4 regions of the Propionicimonas sp. T2.31MG-18 genome follow, and region 1 is predicted to be linked to each of the others. Evidence: riboswitches for the same ligand, from Rfam matches in the RefSeq annotation. Region 1 holds a riboswitch; each other region holds the start of a gene.

The links. A riboswitch is a leader RNA that binds a small molecule or an ion and turns the genes downstream of it on or off. The one in region 1 is predicted to bind cobalamin.
Region 2: it holds a riboswitch for cobalamin, as region 1 does, so the genes downstream of both, ACFQQJ_RS02655 (energy-coupling factor ABC transporter permease) here and ACFQQJ_RS14880 (energy-coupling factor ABC transporter permease) in region 1, are expected to answer to the same signal.
Region 3: it holds a riboswitch for cobalamin, as region 1 does, so the genes downstream of both, ACFQQJ_RS00780 (hypothetical protein) here and ACFQQJ_RS14880 (energy-coupling factor ABC transporter permease) in region 1, are expected to answer to the same signal.
Region 4: it holds a riboswitch for cobalamin, as region 1 does, so the genes downstream of both, cobI (precorrin-2 C(20)-methyltransferase) here and ACFQQJ_RS14880 (energy-coupling factor ABC transporter permease) in region 1, are expected to answer to the same signal.

The regions. Positions count from the first base shown of each region.
Region 1 covers NZ_CAXWGX010000028.1:72,275-76,472, forward strand. The annotation lists gene ACFQQJ_RS14865 (cobyrinate a,c-diamide synthase) at 1-657, opposite strand, end outside; gene cobO (cob(I)yrinic acid a,c-diamide adenosyltransferase) at 651-1,265, opposite strand; gene cbiT (precorrin-6Y C5,15-methyltransferase (decarboxylating) subunit CbiT) at 1,332-1,919, shown strand; cobalamin riboswitch at 1,991-2,124, shown strand; gene ACFQQJ_RS14880 (energy-coupling factor ABC transporter permease) at 2,155-2,838, shown strand; gene ACFQQJ_RS14885 (energy-coupling factor ABC transporter substrate-binding protein) at 2,840-3,196, shown strand; gene cbiQ (cobalt ECF transporter T component CbiQ) at 3,196-3,954, shown strand; gene ACFQQJ_RS14895 (energy-coupling factor ABC transporter ATP-binding protein) at 3,951-4,198, shown strand, end outside.
Region 2 covers NZ_CAXWGX010000001.1:632,134-636,331, forward strand. The annotation lists gene ACFQQJ_RS02640 (energy-coupling factor ABC transporter ATP-binding protein) at 1-437, opposite strand, end outside; gene cbiQ (cobalt ECF transporter T component CbiQ) at 434-1,192, opposite strand; gene ACFQQJ_RS02650 (energy-coupling factor ABC transporter substrate-binding protein) at 1,192-1,542, opposite strand; gene ACFQQJ_RS02655 (energy-coupling factor ABC transporter permease) at 1,544-2,227, opposite strand; cobalamin riboswitch at 2,257-2,378, opposite strand; gene cbiT (precorrin-6Y C5,15-methyltransferase (decarboxylating) subunit CbiT) at 2,448-3,035, opposite strand; gene cobO (cob(I)yrinic acid a,c-diamide adenosyltransferase) at 3,098-3,712, shown strand; partial or broken gene ACFQQJ_RS02670 (cobyrinate a,c-diamide synthase) at 3,709-4,198, shown strand, end outside.
Region 3 covers NZ_CAXWGX010000001.1:169,398-173,595, reverse strand. The annotation lists gene ACFQQJ_RS00785 (hypothetical protein) at 1-51, opposite strand, end outside; gene ACFQQJ_RS00780 (hypothetical protein) at 48-1,655, opposite strand; cobalamin riboswitch at 1,736-1,877, opposite strand; gene ACFQQJ_RS00775 (hypothetical protein) at 1,953-2,318, opposite strand; gene ACFQQJ_RS00770 (class I SAM-dependent methyltransferase) at 2,388-2,936, opposite strand; gene truA (tRNA pseudouridine(38-40) synthase TruA) at 2,987-3,802, opposite strand; gene trmB (tRNA (guanosine(46)-N7)-methyltransferase TrmB) at 3,799-4,198, opposite strand, start outside.
Region 4 covers NZ_CAXWGX010000001.1:639,026-643,223, reverse strand. The annotation lists gene cobJ (precorrin-3B C(17)-methyltransferase) at 1-43, opposite strand, end outside; gene cbiE (precorrin-6y C5,15-methyltransferase (decarboxylating) subunit CbiE) at 40-714, opposite strand; gene cobM (precorrin-4 C(11)-methyltransferase) at 711-1,508, opposite strand; gene cobI (precorrin-2 C(20)-methyltransferase) at 1,505-2,260, opposite strand; cobalamin riboswitch at 2,290-2,441, opposite strand; gene ACFQQJ_RS02685 (cobalamin biosynthesis protein) at 2,474-3,415, shown strand; gene ACFQQJ_RS02680 (cobalt-precorrin-6A reductase) at 3,412-4,179, shown strand; gene cobF (precorrin-6A synthase (deacetylating)) at 4,158-4,198, opposite strand, start outside.

The DNA of each region.
Region 1 (4,198 bases):
TTCGGCCACATGCGCGGCGAGCGCCCCGATGGTGTCGGCGGACTCCCGTCGCTCGGCCGCCGGGACGAGCCCGAGGTGGCGCGACGGCGCGGAGATCGCGGCGCTGCGCGGCACCATGCCAAGCACCGGCAGGCCGGCGGCGGCGAACACTGCGGCGAGTTCGGAGCCGTGACGGGCGCTGGCTACCCGGTTCACGACGACCCCGGCGATCCGCACCCGCGGGTCGAAGCCGCGGAGTCCGAGGGCGGCGGCGGCGGCCGTCCGGGAGGAACCGGAGGCGTCCACCACGAGCAGCACGGGGGCGTCCAGCAGGCGGGCGACGTGCGCGGTGGAGCCGAAACCGTCGCGGCCGAGCTGGCCGTCGAACAGGCCCATCACGCCCTCGATGATCGCGACCTCGGCTGGTGCCGGGGTGAGGGCGCCGTGCACGAACAGCGGGCGCACCAGGTCCTCGCTGGTCAGCACCGGGTCGAGGTTCCGTCCGGGACGGCCGGTGGCCAGCCCGTGGTAGCCGGGATCGATGAAGTCAGGACCGACCTTGAACCCGGCGACCTCGTGGCCGGCGGCGCGCAGCGCACCCATCAGGCCGGTCGCGATGGTGGTCTTGCCTGCCGAGGAGGCCGCGGCGGCGACGACGAGGCGGGGGACGGTCACCATTCGATGCCCGCCTGCCCCTTCTGGCCGGTGTCGAAGGGGTGCTTCATCTTGGTCATGTGGGTGACGGTGGTCGCGATCCCGATCAGCTCCGCCGGGGCGCCACGTCCGGTGACCACCACGTGCTGGGTGCCGGGACGGTCGCGGAGAGTGGCGACCACGTCGGCGACCTCGATCCAGCCCCAGGTCAGCGGGTAGGTGAACTCGTCCAGGACGTAGAGGGTGTGGCGTTGCGCGGCGAGACGGTCCTTCACTTCGGCCCACGCCTCGCGTGCGGCCGTGGACTGGTCGGGTTCGGCGTCGGGCTTGCGCACCCAGCGTCGGCCTGCACCGGTCGCGAACCACTCGACCTCGCCGCCGGCGCCGGTGCGCCGGTGTTCGGCACCGAGCGCCTCGAGTGCGACCTGCTCGCCGGAGAGCCACTTGCCGGACTTGACGAACTGGAACACGCCGATCGACCAGCCCTGGTGCCAGGCACGCAGCGCCAGCCCCATCGCCGCCGTGGTCTTGCCCTTGCCCTCGCCGGTGTTGACCACCAGGGCCGGACGCAGCCGCCGCTCGCGAGTGCTCAACCCGTCGTCCGCGACCTGGGCGGGCGCGCCCTCAGGCATGACGGGTCGGGTGCCGGCTGGTGCTCACGGGCCATGATTGTGCCCCATCTGGCTAGGGTGCTCGGCATGAACGCCGATCTGCCCGCCGTGCGCCAGCTCAGCGCCGGGCTGCCCGACGAGGCCTTCGCCACCGACGGCCTGCTCACCAAACGGGTGCTGCGAGCCCACGCCCTGGCCATGCTGTCGCCGGTCGGGGACGAGTTGCTGTGGGATCTCGGCGCCGGCACGGGCAGCATCGGCATCGAGTGGTGCCGCCTCCATCCCGGCAACACGGCGGTGGCGGTGGAACGCGACCCCGACCGTGCCGCCCGCATCGCGGCCAACGCCGCCCGCCTCGGAGCCGCCCACCGGGTGCAGGTGCGGGTGGCGACGGTCGCCGACGTGCTGGACGATCTGCCTGCGCCGGACGCGGTCTTCGTGGGCGGCGGGGTGGAGGCCGGCATCCTGCACGCCTGCTGGGACGTCCTCGCTCCAGGCGGGCGGCTGGTGGCGCACAGTGTCACCGCCGAGTCCGACGCCGTCCTGCTGGAGGCCTACCGCCGGTGGGGCGGCGACCTCGCCCGGATTGGGGTCGAGACCGCCGAGCCGATCGGCCGGTTCACCGTCTTCCGGCCGCTGCGGACGGTCACCACCTGGACGGCCACCAGGCGCTGAGCCGCGTCCCCTGCTGCGGGCGACCGCCCGGCGCGGGGTGAGACGCCCATCCCAGAATTGCGCAATCGTGCGTATCGGCGACGGTTCGGTGCAAGGATCGGCCTGCCGTCCACGACACGGAACCCGGTGCGAATCCGGGACGGTCGGGCCACTGTGACCCCAGCGACGGGGGAGTCAGATACGTGCGTGGGCGACGGTTCCTTTAGGCCACGTCACCTAGAAAGGGAACTCGCCGATGCATATCGCTGAGGGATTCCTACCCGTTGTCCACTGCGTCGCCTGGTACGCAGTCTCCGCCCCGTTCGTCATCCACGGCGGCCGCAAGGTCGTCCAGCAGGCGAAGGAGCATCCGGAGTCCCGGCTGCTGCTCGCCGCCGCCGGTGCCTTCACTTTCGTCCTGAGCTCGATCAAACTCCCTTCGGTCACCGGAAGTTCCTCGCACCCGACCGGCACCGGCCTGGGCGCGGTCCTGTTCAAACCACCGGTGATGGCGTTCCTGTCCACCATCGTCCTCGTCTTCCAAGCACTGCTGCTCGCGCACGGCGGCATCACGACCCTGGGTGCCAACGTGTTCAGCATGGGCATCGCCGGGCCGTGGATCGGCTACTGGTTCTACAAGCTGTCCAACCAGCTCAAATGGAACCAGAACGTCGGGGTGTTCCTCGCTCTCGCGTTCGCGGACCTGTCCACCTACCTGGTCACCAGCATCCAACTCGGGCTCGCCTTCCCGGACCCCGTCTCCGGCCTGGCCGGCTCGGTGGCCAAGTTCCTCGGCGTGTTCGCCATTTCCCAGATCCCGCTGGCCATCGCAGAAGGCATCCTCGGCGTGCTGGTGTTCCGGTTGCTCACCGACGTCGCCAAGCCCGAGCTGGAGCGCCTCGGCGTCCTGCCCGGTTCGATGAAGGCGGAGGTGGCCTGAGATGAGCAGGAAGACCTGGACCACGATCGCGCTCGTCGCGGCGCTGGTGATCATCTTCGGCGTGAGCTTCGTCATCGGAGGGATCCACACCAACCCGGACGAACGCTTCGCCGGCACCGACTCCGTGGCCACCTCGACGATCGAGGAGGCGAACCCCGGCTACGAGCCCTGGTTCGAGCCCTTCTTCCAGCCCGAGTCCGGTGAGGTCGAGTCCGGCCTGTTCGCCCTCCAGGCGGCAATCGGCGGCTCCATCCTCGGGTTCGCCATCGGTGGCCTGTGGGGTCGCCGCCGCGGCGAGAAGGTGTCCGCCGGCGAGCCGGCTGCCGACGGCTCCGCGGCACCCGAACCCACGGCCTGATGGCCCACGGCCTGGCGCTGGACCACGCTGCGTGGTCCAGCCCCTGGCGGGCTCGTTCGGTTCGCGACAAGGGCCTGCTGTCGGTCGGGCTGCTGCTCGCCGCCGTCTCCCTGCCGCCCTTCCCCGGCGGCGTGCTGGTGGCAGTGGCCAGCCTTGTCCTCCTGCTGGGCCCGATTCGGGTGGGCTGGGCCCGACTCGGGCGCGTCCTCTGGATCCCGCTGACCTCGATCCTGATCGGCGTCGCCACCGTCGCGGTGAGCGTCAACTGGGATGGCGGACTCCGCGTGCAGCTGACGCCGGAGGGACTGGCGACGGCCGGCGGTCTTGCCGTCCGCGCGTTGGCGGCGACCCTGGCCATGTTCACCCTCGCCTGCTCGACCCCGATGATCGATCTGCTGTCGAGCCTGCGCCACGTACGGGTCCCCGACGCGCTGATCGAGATCGCGGCGCTGATCTACCGCTTCAGCTTCGGGCTCCTCGAGAGCGCCGGCGCGATCCACCAGGCCCAGACCGCCAGACTGGGCTACGCCAGCCGGTCGGCGGCCATGCGCTCGGCGTCCATGGGCGTGGCGGTGCTGTTCCTGCGGTCGTGGGACCGCGCCCGCCGGATGGAGGCCGGCCTCGCCGGGCGCGGCTACGAGGACGCGCTGCGCACCCTTGAACCTGCGCGGCGCCGGTCATCGGCGTTCCTCGCCGCAAGTATCGCGCTGCTGGTGGTCATCGCCGGCGGCGCCCTGGCCTGGGAGGTGCTGGCGTGAGCCACCGTCGACTGTCCGCTTCCGCCCTGGCGGTGTCGTTCGGCCACCGCGAGGTGCTGCGCGGGGCCGACCTGGAGATCCCTCGCGGCAAGCGGCTGGCCCTGCTCGGAGCGAACGGTTCGGGCAAGACCACCCTGCTCCGCACCCTCGCTGGCTCGCAGAAGCCGACCGGCGGCGCCGTCCTCGTCGATGGGAAGCCGGTCACGTTCGACCGGGCCGGGCTGCGCACGCACCGGCAGGTGGT
Region 2 (4,198 bases), on a different contig from region 1:
CGCTGCCCGTAGGACAACTCGTGGATCGGCCGCTCCGCGAGGTCCTCGATGGACAGGACGGCCAACGCCTGCGCCACCCGCTGTCGTACCTCGGCTTCGCCCAATCCGAGGTTCAGCGGACCGAAGGAGACGTCACGGTACACATCGGCGGCGAACAACTGGTCGTCGGGGTTCTGCGCGACAAGCTGGACGACCTGCCGGTGCGCCCGCAGACCAGACCGGTCGAACGCCACGGCAGCGCCGTCGACCAGGACGTTCCCGTGGCCCGGCTTGACCGAGCCAGCCAGCGCTCGTAGCAGCGTGGTCTTGCCCGATCCGTTGGCGCCGAGCAGGGCGAGGCACCGTCCGCGCGGGATCTCGAGGTCTGCGCCGCGGAGCACTTGCCGGTGCCCGAAGGCAACCTCAAGACCTTCGGCGGAGAGTTGGCGGTGGCTCATCGCAACACCATCCAGCCCACCGAGCCGGCAACCAGCATTGCGAGTGTCGCGACGCTGGTGACCAGGAAGCCGGTGGACCTGGTCCGTGCCGGTTCCAGGGTCCGTAGCGTGTCTTCGTAGCCCCGTGCAGCAAGCCCCGCTTCCAGGCGACGGGCCCGGTCCCAGGAGCGGAGCAACAGCACCGCCACCCCCATGGACGCCGAGCGCATCGCTGCGGATCGGGTGGAATAGCCCAGCCGTGCCTCCTGCGCCTGGTGGATCGCTCCAGCGCTCTCCAGTAGGCCGAAGCTGAACCGATAGATAAGTGCCGCGATCTCGATGAGCGGGTCCGGGATGCGGGCATGCCGCAGGCAGGACAGCAGGTCGATCATCGGGGTCGAGCAGGCGAGGGTGAACATCGCCAGGGTGGCCGCGACCGCACGGACGGCAAGTTGCGCGGCTTGATCCAGACCGGCAGGGGTGACCTGCACGCGCAGGCTGGCGCCCCAGCTGACGCTTACCGCGACCGTCGCCACGCCGATCAGGATGGAGACCAGCGGCAGCCACACGATGCGGCCCAGCCGGGTCCAGCCGACGCGGATCGGGCCCAGCAGCAGCACCAGGCTAAGCACAGCAACCGCGGCGCCACCGGGGAATGGCGGTAGCGAGATGGCGGCCAGGAGCAGGCCCAGCGACAAGGTGCCCTTGTCCCTGACCGAACGCGACCGCCAGGGGCTGGACCACGCTGCGTGGTCCAGCGCCAGGCCGTGCGCCATCAGGTCGCGGGCTCGGGAGCGGGCCCGTTGGGTTCAGCGGTCGCGGGCGACCGTTCACTGCGACGACGCCCCCACAGGCCGCCGATGGCGAATCCGAGGACGGTGCCGCCGAGAGCCGCCTGCAGTGCGAACAGTCCGGACTCGACTTCTCCGGATTCCGGCTGGAAGAAGGGCTCGAACCACGGCTGGTAGTCCGGGTTGGACTCCTGGATGGTGCTGGTGGCAACCGAGTCGGTACCGGCGAAGCGTTCGTCGGGGTTGGTGTGAAGCCCACCGACAACGAAGCTGATCCCGAAGATCAGGACAAGCGCGGCAATGAGGGCGATGGTGGTCCAGGTCTTCCTGCTCATCTCAGGCCACCGCTTCCTTCACGACCGGGCGCAAGATGCCGAGGCGTTCCAGCTCGGGCTTGGCGACATCGGTGAGCAGCCGGAACACCAGCACCCCCAGGATGCCCTCGGCGATTGCCAGCGGGATCTGGGAGATGGCGAACACGCCCATGAACTTGGCCACCGAGCCGGCCAGGACGGAGACGGGGTCGGGGAAGGCTAGACCCAGCTGGACACTGGTCACCAGGTACGTGGATAGGTCAGCGAAGGCGAGGGCGAGAAAGACGCCGACATTGCGGTGCCAGCCGAGACGGCTGGACAGCTTCCAGAACCAGTAACCCACCCAGGGCCCGGCGATGCCCATGCTGAACACGTTCGCGCCCAGGGTTGTGATGCCGCCGTGGGCCAGCAGCAAGGCCTGGAAGATCAGCACGATCGTGGACAGGAACGCCATCACGGGTGGCCTGAACAGCACGGCCCCCAGGCCGGTGCCGGTGGGGTGGGAGGAGCTGCCGGTGACCGAGGGCAGCTTGATCGAGGACAGGACGAAGGTGAAGGCGCCGGCGGCGGCGAGCAGCAGCCGGGACTCCGGATGCTCCTTCGCCTCCTGGATGACCTTGCGAGCTCCGCGGATCACGAACGGGGTTGAGACTGCGTACCAAGCGACGCAGTGAACGACAGGTAGGAATCCCTCAGCGATATGCATCAGTGAGTTCCCTTTCTAGGTGACGTGGCCTAAGGAACCGTCGCCCACGCACGTATCTGACTTCCCCATCGCTGAGGTCACAGTGGCCCGACCGTCCCGGATTCTCACCGGGTTCCGTGTCGTGGACGGCACTTGATCCTTGCACCCCGAAACGCCCCGATGAGCAAGATTGCGTAATTCTGGGACGCCCGTCTCAGCGCCCGCCTGGACCGGTCCGGGGTCAGCGCTTGGTCGCGGCCCAGCTCGTGACGCTGCGCAGCGGCCGCAGGCCGGTGAAACGTCCGATCGGTTCGGCGACCTCGACCCCGATCCGGCTCAGTTCGCCGCCCCAGCGCCGGTAGGCCTCCAATAGCACGGCGTCGGAGTCGGCGGTGACGCTGTGGGCGACGAGTCGTCCGTTGCGTCTGAGCGCTGCCCAGCAGTCCTGCAGCACCTGGTCCTCCACGCCGCCGCCGACGAAGACCGCGTCGGGCGCGGGGAGCTCGGCGGGCAGCGACGCCACGTCGCCGACCCGCACAGCGAGCTGGCCGGCAACCTGCAGGTTCGTGGCGTTGGTGGCGATGCGCGTGGCCCGCTCGGGGTCCCGTTCGACCGCGATCGCCGTGTTGCCCGGATGCAACCGGCACCACTCGATGGCGATCGAGCCGGTGCCGGCACCCAGGTCCCACAACCGCTCCCCCGGTCGTGGGGCGAGCACGGCCAGGGCGTAAGCGCGCAGCACCCGCTTGGTCAGCAGTCCGTCGGTGACGAACGCATCATCGGGCAACCCGGCGCTGAGCTGGCCCGGACTCCCGGTGTGGTCGTTCATGGCGAGCACCCTAACCGGATGCGGCACAATCTGGGCCGTGAGCAGGAGAACCGGACCCCGACATGCCTGAGGGCGAACCCGTCGACATCGCCGGGGACGGGCTGACCACGAAGGAGCGGCGGCTCCTGCCCGCGCTGATCGTGAACACCGGCGAGGGCAAGGGCAAGACCACCGCGGCGATGGGCCTCGCGCTGCGGGCGTGGCACCAGGGCTGGTCGATCGGGGTGTTCCAGTTCATCAAGTCCGGGAAGTGGGTCACCGGCGAACGCGCCGCGCTCGAGGCGCTGGGGGCCGAGCACGAACGCAGCGGGACCGGCGGGGAGGTCGAGTGGTACGCCACCGGCGCCGGACGCCGCTGGGTCCGCAAGCCCGGGGCCGAGCCCGGGCACGCCCACGCGGCCCGGGAGGCGTGGGCCGAAGTGGCGTCCCGCCTCGCGGTGCAGCGACACCAGCTGTACGTGCTGGACGAACTCACCTACCCGCTGATCTGGGGCTGGCTCGACGTCGGCGAGGTGGTGGCGACGCTGCGTGACCGGCCCGGGTTGCAGCACGTCGTGGTCACCGGACGGGCAGCCCCGGCCGAACTGGTCGAGATCGCCACCACCGTCACCGAGATGACCAAGCGCAAGCACCCCTTCGACACCGGCCAGAAGGGCCAGGCGGGCGTCGAATGGTGACCATCCCCCGGCTCGTCGTCGCCGCCGCCGCATCCTCGGCGGGAAAGACCACCATCGCCACCGGAATCATGGCTGCGCTGGCCGATTCCGGACGACAGGTGGCCGGCTTCAAGGTCGGCCCAGACTTCATCGACCCCGGCTATCACGCGCTCGCGACCGGCAGGGACGGACGCAACCTTGACGCCGTCCTGACCGGTGAGGAGATCGTGCCCCGGCTGTTCCTGCACGGCACACTCTCCCCCGCCCCGGCAGAAGTGGCCATCGTGGAAGGCGTGATGGGGCTCTTCGACGGCCAGTTGGGACGCGACGGGTTCGGCTCCACCGCCCACGTCGCACGGCTCATCGATGCGCCGGTGCTGCTGGTGGTTGATGCGGCCGGGTCGTCCCGGACCGCCGCGGCCGCAGCGCTGGGCCTGCGCGGCTTCGACGAGCGCATCCGCATCGGTGGCGTGGTCGTGAACCGGGTGGCCAGTCCGCGCCACGGCG
Region 3 (4,198 bases), on a different contig from region 1:
GCCGACGGCGAGGGGAACCGTCAGCGCGGCCGCGAGGAGGAGACGCCTCACTTGGTGACCTTCGCGGTCGGAAGCGACGTGCGGGACACCGTCTGGTGGCCGCTGAGCTTCGCGGTCACCTTCACCGTGATCACCCGGCCGACGTCGTACTTCGTCAGCTTGTAGGTGGCCTTGGTCGCGCCGGAGATCGAGCTGCCGTTGCGGTACCAGCGGTAGCTGAAGGCGGGGACGGGATCCCAGGTGCCGGTGACGGCTCCGAGGGTCTCGCCGACCTTCGGCGTGGTGCTGGCCGGGGTGGTCTGGTTCTCGATCGTCGGCACGGGGGACGCGGCGTAGCCCTTGGGGACGCTCACCTTCAGCGTATCGTTTGAGCTGCCGGTGGGAACCCAGAGGTGGCCCTCCGCAACTCCCTTCTTGGGCGTGGAACTCGACGGGCCGGTTGACGCGTAGTCCCAGGCAGCCCACGTGCCGTCTTCATTCTGGGTCGCCTGCCAGTAGCTCCAGTAGCCGGTGTCGAACGTCGTATCGCAGGTGAGCGGGAAGCCGGTGACCTGGCACACCGATGGGCCCCACGTGGTGCTGAAGGTCTTCACGGTGAACCCGGCGCTCTTCAGCGCCGCGATGCCCGTGGAGTACGAGGTGGCGCAGCGCACGGTCTCCTGGCCGTTGCCGCGGTCGACGACCACCCACACGCCGGTGCAGGAGGTGGTGGCCGCCGGCAGCTTCGGCGCGTTCTTGGGGCACTTGCCCAGGTTGACCGAGGCGTCGAGCAGGCTCTTGCCGCTGATCAGGTAGAGCGCGTCGACGGTGGCCATCAGGTCAGACGCGGTTCCCTCGTCCAGCGAGTTCGGGAACCCGCCGTCGGCGTTCTGCACGCTCCCCAGCCACGTCTTGGCTGTGGCGACGTCCTCGCCCTCTGCGGCCAGCGCGGAGCCGAGCAGGCCGGTGGAGTCGACGGGGGAGTAGCTCGCCCAGTAGCCGTCCTCCACCTGGTTGTCGTCGGCCCAGTCCTTCGCCGCGTCCACCTGCGGGTCGAGCTGGCCGATGGCGTGCAGCGCGAGGATCCCCATGCCGGTGGTGTCGGGGTCGGCCTGGAAGCCGTTGAAGTCGTAGCCGAAGGCGCCGGTGTCGTCCTGGAGGCTGAGCAGCTTGGTGAGCAGCGTCACCGGGATGGTCGCGTCCGCCCGGTCGAGGGCGATGATGCCCAGGCTCTGGCTGAACGCGGAGTCCGACGAGCCGATCCGGCCGTCGGCCGGCAGGCCCTTGGTGACCAGCGAGACGAGGTTGTAGCCGGCGAACTTGCGCGGGTTGAGGCCCAGCGCCTCCACCGCGATCGCCAGGTTGGCCGCGCGGGCCGGGTTGAGCTTCTTGCCCGGGTACAGGTAGCCCTTCGCGCCCTTCTCCATCTGGCTCACCAGCGTGCGCAGCGCGGGCGCGTAGGTGCAGTCGTTGGCGGTGGCCAGGCCGAGCGCGACCGTGGCCGAGGCACCGACGCCGTCGGCGGTCTTCGGCAGATTGCGCACCAGGTAGTTCGCGGCCCGGGTGGCGTCGGCGGCGGCGGGCGCGGCGTCGGCGGTCGGGACGGCGGGCAGGCCGAGCAGTGCGATCACGACCGCAGACCCGGCAGCCAGGGATCGTCGGAATGAGTTGAACACGGAAGTCCTTTCGCGCGGGGCCTCCAGGTGATCCGGGGCCAACTGCGCGCGTCCGACTCGCCCGTATGCCACGACGGGTGTGAATGAGCCAGAACTTGTGCAGGCATTCCGACTTGGACGGCAGTTGCCGTCGTCACGGTTGCGGGTCAGTCCCGGACTTGCACCGGGTTCCCCTGCAAAGGTTCAGGTGGCCTCAGGCTAACCCATGGGCGGTGGCGACGGTGGCCGTGACAAGGGGTGAACCAAAAAGTACAACGGGGTGCCCGAATCGGGCACCCCGTTGCGTGGACGGCAAGGTCAGGCGGTCGGAGCCGGCGGGTCGGCCGGGGTCTCCGCGGGAGCCGGTGCCGGCGGCTCGGCCGCAGCCGCGTCCCCGTCGATGAGGTCCTTGGCCTTCTCGACAGCGTCGCCGGCCAGCTTCTGGGCGCCGGCGGCGAGCTTCTGGGCGTTCTCGGGCAGGTCCTCCGCGAAGTCCTTCGCTGCCGCGGACGCGTCGGCGGCGAGCTTCTGGGCGTTCTCGGGCAGGTCCTCCGCGAAGTCCTTCACCGCCTCGAAGGCGTCACCGGCGACGTCCTTGGCCTTCTCGCCGAACTCCTTGGCCTTGCCCAGCAGGCCGCCGAGGAAGCCTTCCGCGCCTTCCTTGGGGGTGTTCTCTTCAGTCATGCGTTGCCCTTCTGTTCTCGTAGGGAGCGACGCTGCAAGCCTAGGACGCGAGGGCCTCCGCGGGGAGGGCTACGGCGCGGATTCAGCACGCACGGAGAACACCCGGAATCCCTTGGCGCTGGCCTCCCGCTCGCAGCGGTAGCCCGAGGAGTTGAGCCACGCCTGGAGCGAGTCCGCGCCGAGGTTCCGGCCGACCACCAGGCGCGCCGTCCCGCCCGGCGCGAGCCGCGGCAGCCAGGTGAGCAGCAGTTCGTGCAGGGCGGCCTTTCCGATCCGGATCGGCGGGTTCGACCAGATCTCGTCGTAGCGGGCGTCCGGGTCGGCGTCCGCGGGCGCCAGCGGACGGACGCGGTCGCCCACGCCGTGGGCCGTGGCGTTCGCCGCGCACAGCTCCAGCGCACGGGCGTTGGTGTCGACGGCGTCCACCACCGCCTCCGGGCAGGCGGTGGCGAGCGCGACGGCGAGCACCCCGTACCCACACCCCAGGTCGAGCAGCCGGGTGGCCCCGGCCGGCGGCACCGACTCGCGCAGCAGCACAGACGTGCCCAGGTCGAGCCCGTCGGCGGAGAACACCCCGTCCGCGGTCGTGAACGTCCAGTCGGTGTCCCAGAACCGCATGCCCACCTCGCGGCGGTGCTCCTCGCCGGTGGGTGTGTGGAAGTAGTGGCTCACGACTGCTCCTCCAGGGTCCGGAACGCTCTCGCCTCGCGTGCGCGGTCGGCCAGCCGGTCGTCCGGCGGGTAGCCGACCTCCTCCAGCACCAGCCCGCGCGCGGCCATCACCGGCACGTCGCCCGCACGCCCCGGCGCCTCCAGCAGACCGTGCAGCCAGTCGCCGTCGCGACGCCCGGTGCCCACCTCCACCAGGGCGCCCACCAGCGAGCGCACCATCGAGTGGCAGAACGCGTCGGCCCGCACGCCGATCTCGACGCGGCCGTCCGCGGTGCGCACGGCGTGCAGCACCTGGAGTTCGCGGATCGTCGTCGCGCCCTCGCGCGCCCGGCAGAAGGCGGCGAAGTCGTGCAACCCGAGCAGTCCCCCGCCGGCCTCGTTCAGCCGGTCGACGTCGACCTCGCCGCGGACGGTCGCCGTGGTGTGCCGCACCAGCGGGTCGAGCGTCCGGTCGGCCAGGCGGTAGGCGTAGCGGCGCCAGATCGCGGCGAAGCGCGCGTCGAACCCCGGCGGCGCCACCCGCACGCTGTGCACGGCGAGGTCCTCGGGAAGGGCGCGACGCAACCGGCGCTGGAGCGTGGCGGCCACGTCCTCGGGCCCGGACAGGTCGAGGTCGACGTGCGCCACCTGCCCGCGGGCGTGGACGCCGGCGTCCGTCCGTCCCGCGCAGGCCAGCACCGGGGGCGCGGGCAGCCGCAGCACGCGGCCGATCCACGACTCCAGCTCGCCCTGCACGGTGCGCAGGCCGGTCTGGGCCGCCCACCCGTGGAAGCCGGTGCCGTCGTAGCCGAGGTCGAGGCGGTAGCGGGTCATGCGCGGCGGTAGGCGAGGTCGTGGATGGTGCGCCCGGCCTCGAGGCCGCGCCGCTCGTACTTGGTCACCGGGCGCGCAGCGAAGCGGGGGGCCCACCCGTCGTGGCAGTTCACCAGGCCCGGCTCTGCGTCCAGCACCTCGCGCATCGCCTCGGCGTAGTCGTCCCAGTCGGTGGCCAGCCGCCACACCCCGCCCGGCGCGAGCCGGGAGGCGACCAGGGCGGCGAACGCCGGCCCGACCAGGCGCCGCTTGTGGTGGCGCGCCTTGTGCCACGGGTCGGGGAAGAACGTCCACAGCTCGCTGAGCTCTCCCTCGCCGACCACGCTCGCCAGCGCCTGCGCACCGTCGGCGACCACCAGCCGCACGTTGCCCACGCCGTGGCGCGCCAGCCGTCCC
Region 4 (4,198 bases), on a different contig from region 1:
CGCGGGCGCGGCTGCCCGGGCCGCTCGTGACCTGTCCGATCATGGCTGTTCTCCGATGACGAGGGGTGATGGGTGGCGGGTGGGGCCGGCGACGCCTCCCGGCCACGGCGCGTCGTCGTCGGCGGGGTGCCGGTCGAGGACGAGGACGACGTTGGGTTCGCGCGGGACGGTGGTGCGCGCAGCGGCGGTGGTGAGGACACGGACGCGTTCGTCGGGTTCGCCGAGCCGCTCGGCCAGGACGAACCACCGGCCCAGGCCGTCCAGGGCGGTGGCCAGCTCCCTGATGCCGTGCTCCGCCGAGGTGAACACCGCGACCTTTCCGGCGGTGTGCACCAGGTCGAGGGCCGGTTCGAGTGGACGACCGTGGACGCTGACGACGGCGGCGTCGTCCCAGGGCAGGCCGACGGCGGCGAATGCGGCCGCGATCGAGGACACGGCCGGCACCACGCGGGGACGAAGACCCGCAGCCCGCAACGTCCTGACGACGCCGAAGTACAACGGGTCGCCGCTCGCGATCACGACGACCACCTGGTCCTCGGGCAGAGTGGCCAGCTGTTCGACGGCCGGTCGTAGCGCTCCGAGGGTGATGCGTCGGGAGTCGTCGACCTCGAGGGCGTCGAGGTGGCGTTGGCCGCCCACCACCCAGTCGGCGGTGGCGGCGGCCACCCGCAACTCGAGGGTGGGAGTGCCGAGCAGGCCGTGGACGGTGATCACGTGTCGGTCCTGGTCACCAGTGGGGTGCCGTCGGCGGCGCGGTACTCGTGGCGGAAACCGGGGTGGTAGAGGTGGCTGCGGGTGTCGTGCTGCTCGGCCAGGGCTGGTCCGACGAGCACGACGGTGTGCTTCCACAACTTGTGGGCCTTCATCGTGGCCGACAGTTCGGCCAGGGGGCAGCGCAGCATCAACTCGTCGGGCCAGCTGACCCGGTAGCCGACGATGCAGGGCGTGTCGGCCGGGTAGCCGCCGGCGAGCAGCTCGTCCTGGAGCACCTTGTTGCGGGCCGCGGACAGGTACAGCGCCATGGTGACGCCGTGAGCGGCGAAACCGCGGACCGTCTCCCGGTCGGGCATCGGGGTGCGGCCGCCTTCGAGGCGGGTGAGGATGAGGGTCTGGGAAACCTCGGGGATGGTGATCTCGGCGTCCATGCGGGCAGCGGCGGCGGAGAAGGCCGAGACGCCGGGGATGGTGCGGTGCGGGATGCCGATCCGCTCACAGATGCGGCGCTGCTCGGCGGTGGCCCCGTAGATCGACGGGTCGCCGGTATGGACGCGGGCGACCAGCAGGTCCTCGTCGTGGGCGCGCTGATACAGCGGGGTGATGTCCTCCAGCGACTCGGTCGCGGAGTCGACCACGAGCGCGCCGGGCTTGGTGTTCGCAACGATGGCGGCATCGACCAGGCTGGAGGCCCAGATCACGATGTCGGCCTGCTCGATCACCCGGGCGCCACGCACAGTGATCAGGTCCGCTGAGCCCGGGCCGGCGCCGACGAAGACGACCTGGCCGCTCACAGTGCGCCGCCGGTGGTGGTGCGCCGCGGTGCGACGAGGACGGTGCTGAAGTAGGGCGCGCTGGTGGCCTCCACCTCGCTGAGCGGGGTGATGGTTTGGCCGGGCAGGCCCACGTTCACCCCAAGCACGCCATCCAGGCCGCGGTCGTGGACGAGTGCGAGCAGGTCGGCCAGCTGGCGTCCGCCCTTGTAGGCGACGACGGTGTCGGCATGCTCGAGGGCGGCGCCGACCGCGGCCAGCCCGGCCGTCACTGGTACGAGGGTGAGGCTTTCGCGTCCCTCGACGAGCGGGGTCAGGCTGGCCGCGGCCAGCGCCTGCATGGCAGTGATGCCCGGCACGACCGACACGTCAACGTCGGGCACCACTGCCTGTACCTGGGCGGCGAGGTACGAGAACGTCGAGTAGACGCTCGGGTCGCCGACGGTGGCGAAGGCGACCGTGGCCGCCCCCGCCTGGAACGCGTCGACGGCGGCCTGCGCGGACGCCTCCCACGACTGGCGCCGCTTGGCGCCGACACCAGTGCGTTGCGCCATGCTGAACGGCACCCGACGCAGCTTGCCCGCGGCCTCAGGGCAGGCGGCGAGCACGACCTGCTCGGCCCGGCCGGCGTCGTCGCCGCTGGCCTCTGTGCTCGGCACCAGGATCACGTCAGCCCGATCGAAGGCCGCCACCGCTTTTCGGGTGACGAGTTCGGGGTCGCCGGGGCCGACGCCCACCCCAACCAGGGCAGGAATGCGTGCAGCAGTGTCCAAGGGAGCCTCCTCAGGTGTCCTCGCCCGATCTCGTTGCTCGGCAGTGAGGCGAGTTCCTGGCTCCCGGTCCACGCGTGGTGCGTGGACCGGTCACAGTGGCGGGACCGCCCCGGACTTGCCCTTTCGGGCTCACCGGAGTTCCTCGGCACATCTCTGCGGCGCCCAGTCTGGCACACTCGATGGCGAACAATTGCCACCGGCGAAAGGTTGGTCATGGAAGCACCGGGGACGGCGACAGCTGTCGGCCTCGCCCTGGGCTGGGCGGCCGACCAGCTGCTCGGTGACCCGCTTCGCTGGCACCCGGTGGCCGGCTTCGGCCGCCTCGCCACTGCGGTGGAGGATCGCACCTACGCCGACGACCGGCTGCACGGAGCCGTCCATGTCGCCGTGCTGGTCGGGGGCGCGGCCGCTGTCGGGAGCCTGGTTGCCCGCAGCGCCAGACACCCGGTGCTGGCGACCCTGGCGACCGCAGCAGCCACCTGGACGGTGCTGGGTGGGAGGTCGCTGGCCCGTGAGTCCGAGGCGGTCGCGGCCCACCTGGACGCCGGCGACCTGTCCGCGGCACGACTCCAGGTCAGCCACCTGGTCAGCCGGGACCCGCAGACCCTCGATGCCGACGGCGTGGCCCGCGCCGCCCTGGAGTCGGTGGCGGAGAACACCTCCGACGCGGTGGTCGCCCCACTGTTGTGGGGTGCGGTCGCCGGCGTTCCCGGGCTGTTGGCCTACAGGGCGATCAACACCCTCGACGCGATGGTCGGCTACCGCAACGACCGCTACGGCAACTTCGGCTGGGCCGCGGCGAAGCTCGACGACCTGGCCAATCTCCTGCCGGCACGGGTCAGCGGCGGGCTTGCCGTCCTGGCCGCCCCACTGGTGGGCGGACGACCCGCGGACGCCCTGCGCGCCGTGCGTCACCAGTCAGGGCGGCACCCCAGCCCCAACGGCGGTGTGGTCGAGGCCGCCTTCGCCGGTGCCCTGGGAGTCACCCTGGGCGGCCGCAACACCTACGGCGGCGTCGAGGAGGACCGCGGCGAACTTGGACGCGGCCCCGCACCGTCGGCGGCCGACCTCGCCCGCGCGAACCGTCTGGCACTGGCGGTCTCGGCCGGGGCTGCCGGCCTGAGCGTCCTGGTCGCGCTCGCGAGGCGGCGATGAACGTCCTGCTGCTGGGCGGCACCGCCGAGGCGCGCGAGCTCGCCCGCCTGCTCCACGCCGAGGGCATCTCTGTCGTCACGTCGCTGGCCGGCGCCGTGGCCGACCTGCACCCGCCGCAGGGCACGACCAGGGTCGGCGGCTTCGGCGGCGCGGACGGACTCGCCGGCTACCTGCGCGGCCAGCACGTCGACGCGGTGATCGACGCGACCCACCCGTTCGCCGAACGGATGAGCGCGAACGCGGCTGACGCCTGTGCCCGGACCGGGGTGCCGTTGCTGCGACTGTCACGGCCCAGCTGGGCCGTCCATCCGGACGCCGCGTCCTGGCACTGGGCCGACTCGATCGACCAGGCACGGGAGATCGCGGGCGGGCTGGGCGAACGGGTCTTCCTGACGATCGGGCGGCAGTCGCTGGCCGAGTTCGCCGACTGGGGCGACCGCTTCGTCCTCGCCCGCGTGATCGACCCACCCGACATTGCGATCCCGGCCTCCTGGACGGTGCTGCGCGCACGCGGCCCGTTCCGGATCGATGACGAACTCGACCTGCTGCGCAGGTACGAGATCGATGTGCTGGTCACCAAGGACTCCGGCGGCCCGACCGACGCCAAGCTCGCCGCGGCGTCCGAACTGGAGGTGCCGGTCGTCATGCTTCGCCGGCCCGCGCCGCCCGACAGGGTGCGGTTGGTGACGTACGTGGCCGATGTGATGGTGTGGGTGAAAGGGCTTCGCGTGGGCGTGGCCGGTCAGCGTCGTCGCAGCAGGTAGGTGTCGAACATCCAGCCCT